Saccharobesus litoralis: one gene and its partners. Each later gene encodes a partner of the first gene's protein in a complex. Links are inferred from orthologs where the notes say so. Each region holds a gene or a part of one and is shown in the gene's direction. Other genes may lie near its edges.

Region 1 (3,086 bases):
AAAAGAAACCAGTATAGTGTCGGAAATGCCTTTGGTTTCATCGGTATTTCATAACCGGTTACACAAAAAAATGCGCCTACAAACCGACCCAACCGTGATTTACGGTTTGGGAGACGAATATCAAGGCGATATTACGCGTGCTCATTTAAAACAAGCGACGCCATACAATACTTATGTGATTAAAGGTTTACCGCCGACTCCCATTGCTATGCCGGGTAAAGCGGCCATCGAAGCTGCGTTTAATCCACAGCAGAGCGAATATTATTATTTTGTGGCTGACGGAAAGGGAGGACATAGTTTCTCTCGAACCCTACGCGAACATAATGCAGCGGTTAAGCGCTATTTAAAACTCAGTAAGTAGTACTGCGATAAATAAGAGACAAATATGCAAGGTCAGTTTATTGTTATTGAAGGTTTGGAAGGTGCAGGAAAATCAACTGCCGTTAACGCCATTCAAACCTGGTTAAGTGAACGTGGTATTGAGTTTATTAATACACGTGAACCAGGGGGCACACCCATGGCGGAAGCGTTGCGTACGCTGGTTAAAAAAGTGCATGAAGAAACGGTTACCGCAGAAGCCGAGCTATTAATAATGTATGCAAGCCGTATTCAATTGATTAAAAATGTCATCGAGCCTGCGTTAGCTCAAGGTAAGTGGGTTATTGGTGATCGCCATGATTTATCGTCACGTGCATATCAGGGTGGTGGCCGTGGGATACCAGACGATTTAATTGAACCTATACGTCACGCCGTGCTTAAAGGGTTTAAACCTGATTTAACTTTATATATGGATATTGACCCAGCGGTTGGCTTAGCCCGAGCGTCAGCCCGTGGCGAACTCGATCGCATTGAGCTGGAACAACGAACGTTTTTTGATAACACGCGTAAAAAATATCAGCAAATTGCCGCTAGTGACGATAGCATAGTAACTATTAATGCTGAACAAAGTATTGAACAAGTCGCGCAAGATATAACGGCAGCACTGAACACCTATTATGGTTAACGAAACTTATCCTTGGTTAGAATCTACTCTGTTGAATATTGGCCAGCAATATCAACAGGGGCGTTTACATCATGGTTTACTGATTGATGCCAATCATGGCATGGGTAAACTGACACTGGTTAAGCAATTAGCTCAACACCTGTTATGTACGGCTGGTCAAGACAGGGCTTGTGGTCAATGTAAATCTTGCCATTTATTTAGCCAAGGCAATCACCCTGATTATTTGTTGATTTCAGATAGAGAGGCAAACTCTGTTGGTGTAGATGCCATTCGTGAATTAGTGGCTAAATCGCAACATAAGTCGCAGTTGGGCGGTAATCAAGTTTTCGTTATTGACCAAAGCCATAAAATGACGGAATCCGCGGCTAATGCATTACTTAAAACGTTAGAAGAGCCAAACTCCCAAACCTACTTATTGCTGACTACGACCTCTGTTAGTCATTTATTACCGACTATTTTGAGCCGTTGCCAAATTTATAAAATCACCGCACCCACTTTGCAAGCTTTACAACCTTGGTTACAAGCCAAGCAAGTTAATATTGATGATTTTGCGATAGCTTATCAAGATATGGGGCAAGCGCCGTTGTGTGCACTCGAGTTATTGGCTGACGATTATATTAGTCAACGCCAAGCGTTTTTAAATGAATTTAAGCAAGTCTTATCCGGTAAAATTTGCGCTATGGAATTTGGTGTTAAAGCTGAAGAAACTTCGTTGAGTTTTTATTATATTTGGATGATGCAAGCATTGAATAAATGGCTGCAAGTGAAAAGTGCACAGCGGCAAAAGGCGGGCTTCAATCATGCTCAGTTATATAAAATTATGGATTTGTACCAAGCCGTGTTGACCAGTCAAAAGCAAAACGGCTTAACTGGTGTCAATAAAAAACTGAACTATCAGCAACTTTGCCATAAAATAGCACAGGTAAATAAGTAAGGTTAAGGTTATGGAAGCTATCCCTCTGGAATTTAGAAGCGTTCAAGATTTATACAAAAGTTATATGGCATTTTTGCCAGAAGGCGGCTTGTTTATTGAAACCAGTCGTCAGTACGAAATGGAATACGAGCTTGAATTAGATGTGTTAGTGCCTAATGCGATTGATAGCTTAAAAGTTACGGGAAAGGTCTGTTGGATTAACCCAGTTAGCGCTTCTAGTGCCACCCCACAAGGTATAGGTGTGGTATTTACCGAAGACAAGCAGCATTTAAAAGATCGCATAGAAACCATGCTCGGCGGTTTATTAAATTCCAGCGAACCGACCTTTACTATGTAACTGAGGTTATTTTTGTATGCCTAAATCAGCAGAGCAATTTGCTGCAGCTACCACATCCTGCGCATATTTAGTTGTTGTAGCTTGGGCTTCGTACCAACAATAGCTGCTGTAAGCGTGCTCTAGAAATTTTGTTTTAGACAAACCTCAGCTAATTATATCCATATAAGCCAGTGCTAAACCTTGGTTGGTTATTCAAATGAAAGGTAAGATTTTTTGTTAGTTGATTCTCACTGTCATTTAGACAGACTAAAGTTAGACGAGTTTGAAAACGGGTTAGATACCGTATTAGCTAATGCTGAACAGCAAGGTGTTGAGCATTTTTTGTGTGTTTGCGTATCGCTGCAAGACTTTAATAAAATGCGTGACGCGGTCGCGGGCTACAACAATGTTTCGATCTCTTGTGGGGTGCACCCATTACACCAAGAAGACGCCGCCTATACTTATGACGATTTAATTGCGTTAGCCGCTGATCCCAGTGTCGTTGCCATAGGTGAAACAGGGTTAGACTTTTATTATTCGCCTGACAGTAAAGCGATCCAAACCGAATCTTTCCGTAAACATGTGCGCGCTGCAGTTGAATTAAATAAACCATTAATCATACATACGCGCGATGCACGGCAACTCACCATTGATATTCTGCGCGAAGAAGGCGCAGAGAAAGTCGGCGGGGTATTGCACTGCTTTACTGAATCGTTGGAAATGGCCCAGCAAGCCATGGAATTGGGCTTTTACATTTCTATTTCAGGCATTGTTACCTTTAAAAACGCTAAAGAGTTACAAGACACGGTACGGCAAATTCCACTCGAGCGTTT
Region 2 (3,018 bases), 3.3 Mb from region 1 along the record:
CGTTTAATACCGCTGTTGCGGCTATTATGGAGTTAATGAATAAGCTAATTAAAGCGCCATTAGCCCAAGCTCAAGACAGAGCCGTTATTCAAGAAGCGCTTGAAGCGGTAACCTTAATGCTTGCGCCAATCACTCCTCATTTATCGCATGCGTTATGGCAAGCTTTGGGTCAAACAACGGCAGTTGAAACAGCATCTTGGCCACAAGCTGACCAGTCAGCCATGGTTGAAGACGAGAAGCTGATTATTGTGCAAGTTAACGGTAAGTTGCGTGCAAAATTGACAGTGCCAGCTGACGCGAGCCAAGAGGCTGTTCAGGCATTAGCTGATGCAGAAGAAAACGTCACTAAATTTACCGAGGGTAAAACCGTACGTAAAGTGATTTATGTGCCGGGTAAATTATTAAATATTGTGGCTAACTAGTCATAGCAACGGAATACGCAGTGCTGAAATCGTTTCAAAAGAGCTTAACTAAACTCATTAGCCTAATCACGTTAATGAGTTTAGTGACTAGTTGTGGTTTTCAACTTCGTGGTAGTTATGAAGTACCGGCATTTTTAAAGAACATTTGTATGGATAGCCGGGGCGACAAACTATTGCGAGTTGAAGTGAAAGAGCAATTGGTAATCGGTGGTATCAATATTGATAATCCAGCGCTCTGCGCTCGCTTATCGATTATTGATGATAAATTAGAACGCCGAACCTTGTCTTTGTTTCCCAATGGTCAGGTTGCAGAATATGAACTTATTTATTCTGTAGTTTATCTCATCGAAATTGGCGAAAGTCAGCCACGACGTTTTTCGGTTGAAATTTTACGTGACTATCAAGATAACCCCGACGCGGTACTGGCTAAAAACCGCGAAATGAACTTAATTCTCAAGGAAATGCGTAAGGACGCTGCATCGCGGATTGTTAGGCAATTAGCCTCAATTCGCTACTAATTGTCAAATCGTTATGCGCATTTACCCTAATCAACTCGAACGCCACATACAGCAACCTTTACCTAACGTGATCATGGTATTTGGTGATGAGCCCTATCAGGTGCAGCAAGCGCTCGATACTTTGCGCCAAGTTGCCAAGCAACAAGGGTGTGAGGAACGCATTCGCTGGACACATGATAACCAGTTCAATTGGCAATTGTTAATGGACGAAGCGCAAGCTTTGTCGTTGTTTGCTATGCGTAAGTTGATTGAGTTGGAAATGCCGACAGCCAAACCCGGGCGCGATGGCAGTAAAATGCTACAGCAGTGGTGCGCTTTACCGGATAACGAGCATATTTTACTGTTGTGGGGCGGTAAGTTAGGCCAAGAGCAAACCAAGAGTAAATGGTTTAAAGAAGTCGACAAGCATGCTTGGTTTATTCCTGTGTATGATGTGGAAAAAGACAAGCTGCCTAATTGGTTGCGTCAACAGTGCCAACAGCAAGGCTTAAATATTACGGCTAATGCTATCGAATTGTTAGCGCACTTATTCGAAGGTAATTTACTCAGCGCTGCGCAAGAGATTACACGCTTGTCACTGTTATACCCAAACCAGCCGATCGATGTGGTTGAAATTGAACAAGTGGTGTCGGATCAATCTCGATTTACCGTTTTTCAATTAGTCGATGATCTATTGCTAGGTAATTTTGATCGTGCGAGTCATGTGTTGCAGCGTTTACAAGGTGAAGAGCTAGAGCCTGTAATTATTGCTTGGGCATTGCAAAAAGAAGCTGAAATTTTGGCTCAGTTAGTCGCAGCCCAGCAGGCAGGGCAAAGTATTGACGCTTTATTTAAATCCTTGCGAATTTGGCAACAGAAACAAGGCTTGTATCGTCAAGCTATGCAGCGTCTTAACAGCCAGAGTATCGAAATTATTCTGTCATCCTTGGCCCATTTTGATTTAAGTTATAAAACCAATGGCTTAAAGCATCCGTATACTATGTTGGCGCATTGTTGTGCCTTGTTTACGGGTGATCCAAGATTACAATCGTTAACCAAAACCATGGTTGCTTAGTTTTTAATGAATAAACCGACTTTGCTTTTTGGTGGCACATTTGACCCTATTCACAATGGTCATATTCAACCTATTTTGGAAATTCAGGAATGGCTAGGGGCAGACGAGATCCGTTTGATCCCGAATCGCATACCACCGCATAAAGCACGACCCGAAACGCAAGACCAGCATAGGGTGGCCATGTGCCAACAAGTGGCAGCTATGTATCCACAGTTTGTGGTGGATGATATCGAGCTAACAGCGCCGCGTATTTCGTATTCGTTTGATACCTTTGTTGAATTACGCCAGCGTTATACAACGACACCTTTGTGTTTTGTAATTGGTATGGATTCGTTAAACAGCATTCATACTTGGCACCGTTGGCAGGAATTATTGGATTATGTGCATTTGGTGGTGGCTGAGCGTGGTGGTTATCAAACTGAGCTGCACCCTGATGTACAGCTTTGGTTGGCAAAAAATCAAACAGAATCTTATAAATGCTTAGAAAATAACCTTTCAGGTAAGATCCTATTGGTGAATTCGACTAAGCTTAAAATATCGTCTTCGTATATTCGGCAACGCTTATCAAGTGGTTTAGATTGTCGTTGCTTGCTGCCGTATGCGGTACATGAATATATTGAAGAACATCATTTATATTTATCTTAGAGGAGAAAACTCGAATTGGAGACGCAACAGTTAATCGATTTTGCAGTCGACAAAATTGATGATCTTAAAGGTCGTGACGTAGAAGTAATCGATGTTAGCGACAAATCCAGCATTATGGACTTTATTATCGTCTGTTCAGGTAATTCAAAAACTCATGTTAAATCTATCGGACAACATGTCGCGACTGAGGCTAAGCATCAAGGGACACCCGCAATAGGTATTGAAGGCGCTGATTTTGGTGAGTGGGTGTTGGTTGATTTTGGCTCAATTGTCGTGCATGTTATGTTGGATGACACCCGCGAATTTTATCAAATTGAAAAGCTCTGGCAGTAGCAAGCGAAACGCTTAGCATTATGAAAATTCAAATGGTTGCGGTTGG
Region 3 (2,945 bases), 700 kb from region 1 along the record:
TTTGCTTATTGATGACATTCAGTTTTTTGCCAAAAAAGAGCGTTCGCAAGAAGAGTTCTTCCATACATTTAATGCGTTATTGGAAGGGAACCAGCAAATCATCATGACAAGTGATCGCTACCCGAAAGAAATTGAAGGGGTAGAAGACAGATTGAAATCGCGTTTTGGCTGGGGATTAACCATAGCGATTGAACCGCCAGAATTAGAAACGCGCGTCGCAATATTGATGAAAAAAGCGCAAGAAGCCAAAGTTAACTTGCCGCATGAAGTTGCATTCTTTATTGCTAAGCGTTTAAGGTCACATGTGCGTGAACTTGAAGGGGCACTAAATCGCGTTGTTGCGCATGCTAATTTTACCGGAAAACCCATTACAATAGAATTTGTTAAGGAAGCGTTACGAGACCTACTCGCATTACAGGAAAAACTCGTTACAATAGACAACATTCAGCGCACAGTAGCCGAATACTATAAAATTAAGGTTGCTGATATTTTGTCTAAGCGTCGTAGCAGGAGTGTTGCTCGACCAAGGCAAGTAGCTATGGCTTTAGCTAAAGAGTTAACCAGTCATAGTTTGCCCGAGATTGGCGATGCATTTGGTGGTAGAGACCATACAACTGTTTTGCATGCATGCCGAAAAATTAAAGAGCTTCGAGAAGAAAACCTCGATATTAAAGAAGACTACCTTAACTTAATTCGAACGTTATCGTCGTAACCAACGGATATAATAAAAATGAAATTTGCTATAAGCCGTGAAGACATCCTTAAACCGTTGCAACTAGCAACTGGAACCGTGGAACGTCGTCATACCCTGCCAATCTTGTCCAATGTTTTACTCGATATTAGCGATGGTGTTTTATCCATTACCGGTACCGACTTAGAAGTGGAGCTAGTCGCTTCTGTTGAGTTGGTACAAGCTTCTGAAGATGGGCAGATTACAGTACCGGCTAAAAAGCTGTTTGATATCTGTAAAGGTTTAAGCGAGCAATCGTTAATTGAATTTGTGCTCGACGAATCCAAATTAATCATTAAGTGTGGAAGAAGTAAGTACTCACTATCTACACTGTCCGCAAAAGACTTTCCTAATCTTGAAGATTGGCAAAGTGAAATTAATTTTGCGGTTAGTCAAAAAGTACTTAAAAACTTAATTGAGAAAACATCGTTTTCGATGGCTGTGCAAGATGTACGTTATTACCTGAATGGTATGTCATTAGAAACACAAGAGAACATGATCCGTTGTGTTACCACTGATGGACACCGCTTAGCTTTAACCCAGCATGAACTCGCCAACGAGCGATTACAAGAAAGTCAGGTTATTGTTCCTCGTAAGGGTGTTACGGAAATACTCAGATTGATCGAAGATACAGAGGACAACATCTACGTATCGGTTGGCTCAAATCATATCCGCTTAAATACCGAGAATTTTACGTTTACTAGTAAGTTGGTTGATGGCCGTTTTCCTGACTATCGTCGTGTATTACCTAAAGGTGGTGATAAAACGGTTATTGGTGAAAAAGATTATTTAAAACAAGCTTTTTCTCGAGCTGCCATTTTATCAAATGAAAAATTTCGTGGGGTTCGGTTAAACCTAGCCAGTGGCGAACTAACCATTACAGCTAACAACCCAGAGCAAGAAGTTGCAGAAGAAGTGGTTGACGTTAATTACCAAGGTGACTCGTTAGAAATTGGTTTTAACGTAGCTTATGTGATTGATATCCTAAATGCGATTGAATCTAATGAAGTCAAAATTACCTTAGGCGATGCAAACAGCAGTGCGTTAATTGAAGATAACTTAGATGACTCATCGCTTTACGTTGTAATGCCGATGCGCCTATAAATTTAGATTGTAAAATAAAGCCCTGGCCAAGTCGCCGGGGCTTATTTGTTTATGTACATAGAAAAGCTGGTTTTAAGCAATATTAGAAATATTGAAAAATTGGAGTTCGATCTAAAACCGGGCTGTAATCTTATTGTTGGCAATAATGGTAGTGGTAAAACTAGTATTCTCGAGGCCATTAATTTACTTGGCTTTGGTCGATCTTTTCGAACCCATAAAACTCAAGATTTAGTTAAAAAAGGCACAGATAATTTAACCGTATCAGTACGCGGTCATTGCGATGAGTTGGTTAATCGGTTTGGTATTAGAAAAACGCTAAATGGTAAAAGTGAAATACGTATAGACGGTAAACCTGTACGTAAGCAAAGTGAGTTATCTAGTTTTTTTCCAATAGTAAATTGTTCACCTCTTAGTACAAGCTTACTTGAAGATGGCCCATTAGTTAGACGGCGATTTTTAGATTGGTTAGTGTTTCACGTGGAACATGAAACTATTTCTCAAGTATATCGAGAGTATGATCGCAGTATTGAGCAAAGAAATAAGTCATTGAAATTTGGTGACAGACGACTTGCTCAAACATGGCAACCAAAATTAGTTGAGCTTAACAATCAAATATCTAAGCTCAGAGCCAATGTCGTAGAACAATTTTCACCAATTTTATTGGATACTTTTTCATTGTTAGGGCAACAAAACTTGCTCGCACAACGTCAACTAAAAGTTGAATATAAAAGAGGTTGGAAAGAAGCTGAGGACATTGGTGATATATTAAATTCAAGTATTGAATTAGATCTTAAACGTGGCTCTACTCAGTATGGAGTACATAAAGATGAGCTGGTATTTAAAATTGATGATACGCCAGCTAAAAACATCTTGTCACGTGGTGAACAAAAAATATTGTTGATTTGCATGCTATTAGCAGCGAGTCAATTTATAGAAAAAAACTCGAGCAAAAAATGTATATGGTTAATTGATGATGTCGTAGCTGAACTTGATGAAACCACCTTAACTAAACTAATTAAGTATTTAGTTAATTTGGAACGCCAAGTCATTATTACTAGTATCAAAAAAGATTTAACCCTAATACAACAATTAATAGATAGAGAATACCAAG

What was found.
Region 2: the proteins of holB (region 1) and holA are in contact, whole or in part, in a cryo-EM structure (PDB 8GIZ), measured with the Escherichia coli proteins. The link is inferred for Saccharobesus litoralis from one-to-one orthologs.
Region 3: the proteins of holB (region 1) and dnaN are in contact, whole or in part, in a cryo-EM structure (PDB 8GIZ), measured with the Escherichia coli proteins. The link is inferred for Saccharobesus litoralis from one-to-one orthologs.

Annotation. Positions count from the first base shown.
Region 1 is NZ_CP026604.1:1,624,218-1,627,303, forward strand. Bases 44-2,966 are described here. They hold holB (DNA polymerase III subunit delta'), read left to right. Parts: upstream 44-995; coding sequence 996-1,937; downstream 1,938-2,966. Other genes in these bases: mltG (endolytic transglycosylase MltG), read left to right, coding at 44-361; tmk (dTMP kinase), read left to right, coding at 386-1,003; C2869_RS05740 (PilZ domain-containing protein), read left to right, coding at 1,948-2,274; C2869_RS05745 (TatD family hydrolase), read left to right, coding at 2,488-2,966. In the rest of the region: more of mltG, read left to right, coding at 1-43; more of C2869_RS05745, read left to right, coding at 2,967-3,086. UniProt on the Escherichia coli protein: Part of the beta sliding clamp loading complex, which hydrolyzes ATP to load the beta clamp onto primed DNA to form the DNA replication pre-initiation complex.
Region 2 is NZ_CP026604.1:4,920,793-4,923,810, reverse strand. What follows is about bases 119-2,973. They hold holA (DNA polymerase III subunit delta), read left to right. Parts: upstream 119-953; coding sequence 954-1,994; downstream 1,995-2,973. Other genes in these bases: rsfS (ribosome silencing factor), read left to right, coding at 2,655-2,972; nadD (nicotinate-nucleotide adenylyltransferase), read left to right, coding at 2,001-2,639; C2869_RS18545 (LPS-assembly lipoprotein LptE), read left to right, coding at 443-940; leuS (leucine--tRNA ligase), read left to right, coding at 119-422. Also shown: more of leuS, read left to right, coding at 1-118; 23S rRNA (pseudouridine(1915)-N(3))-methyltransferase RlmH, read left to right, coding at 2,993-3,018. UniProt on the Escherichia coli protein: Part of the beta sliding clamp loading complex, which hydrolyzes ATP to load the beta clamp onto primed DNA to form the DNA replication pre-initiation complex.
Region 3 is NZ_CP026604.1:2,325,478-2,328,422, reverse strand. Bases 1-2,782 are described here. They hold dnaN (DNA polymerase III subunit beta), read left to right. Parts: upstream 1-730; coding sequence 731-1,834; downstream 1,835-2,782. Other genes in these bases: recF (DNA replication/repair protein RecF), read left to right, coding at 1,886-2,782; dnaA (chromosomal replication initiator protein DnaA), read left to right, coding at 1-712. Outside these bases: more of recF, read left to right, coding at 2,783-2,945. UniProt on the Escherichia coli protein: Confers DNA tethering and processivity to DNA polymerases and other proteins. Acts as a clamp, forming a ring around DNA (a reaction catalyzed by the clamp-loading complex) which diffuses in an ATP-independent manner freely and bidirectionally along dsDNA.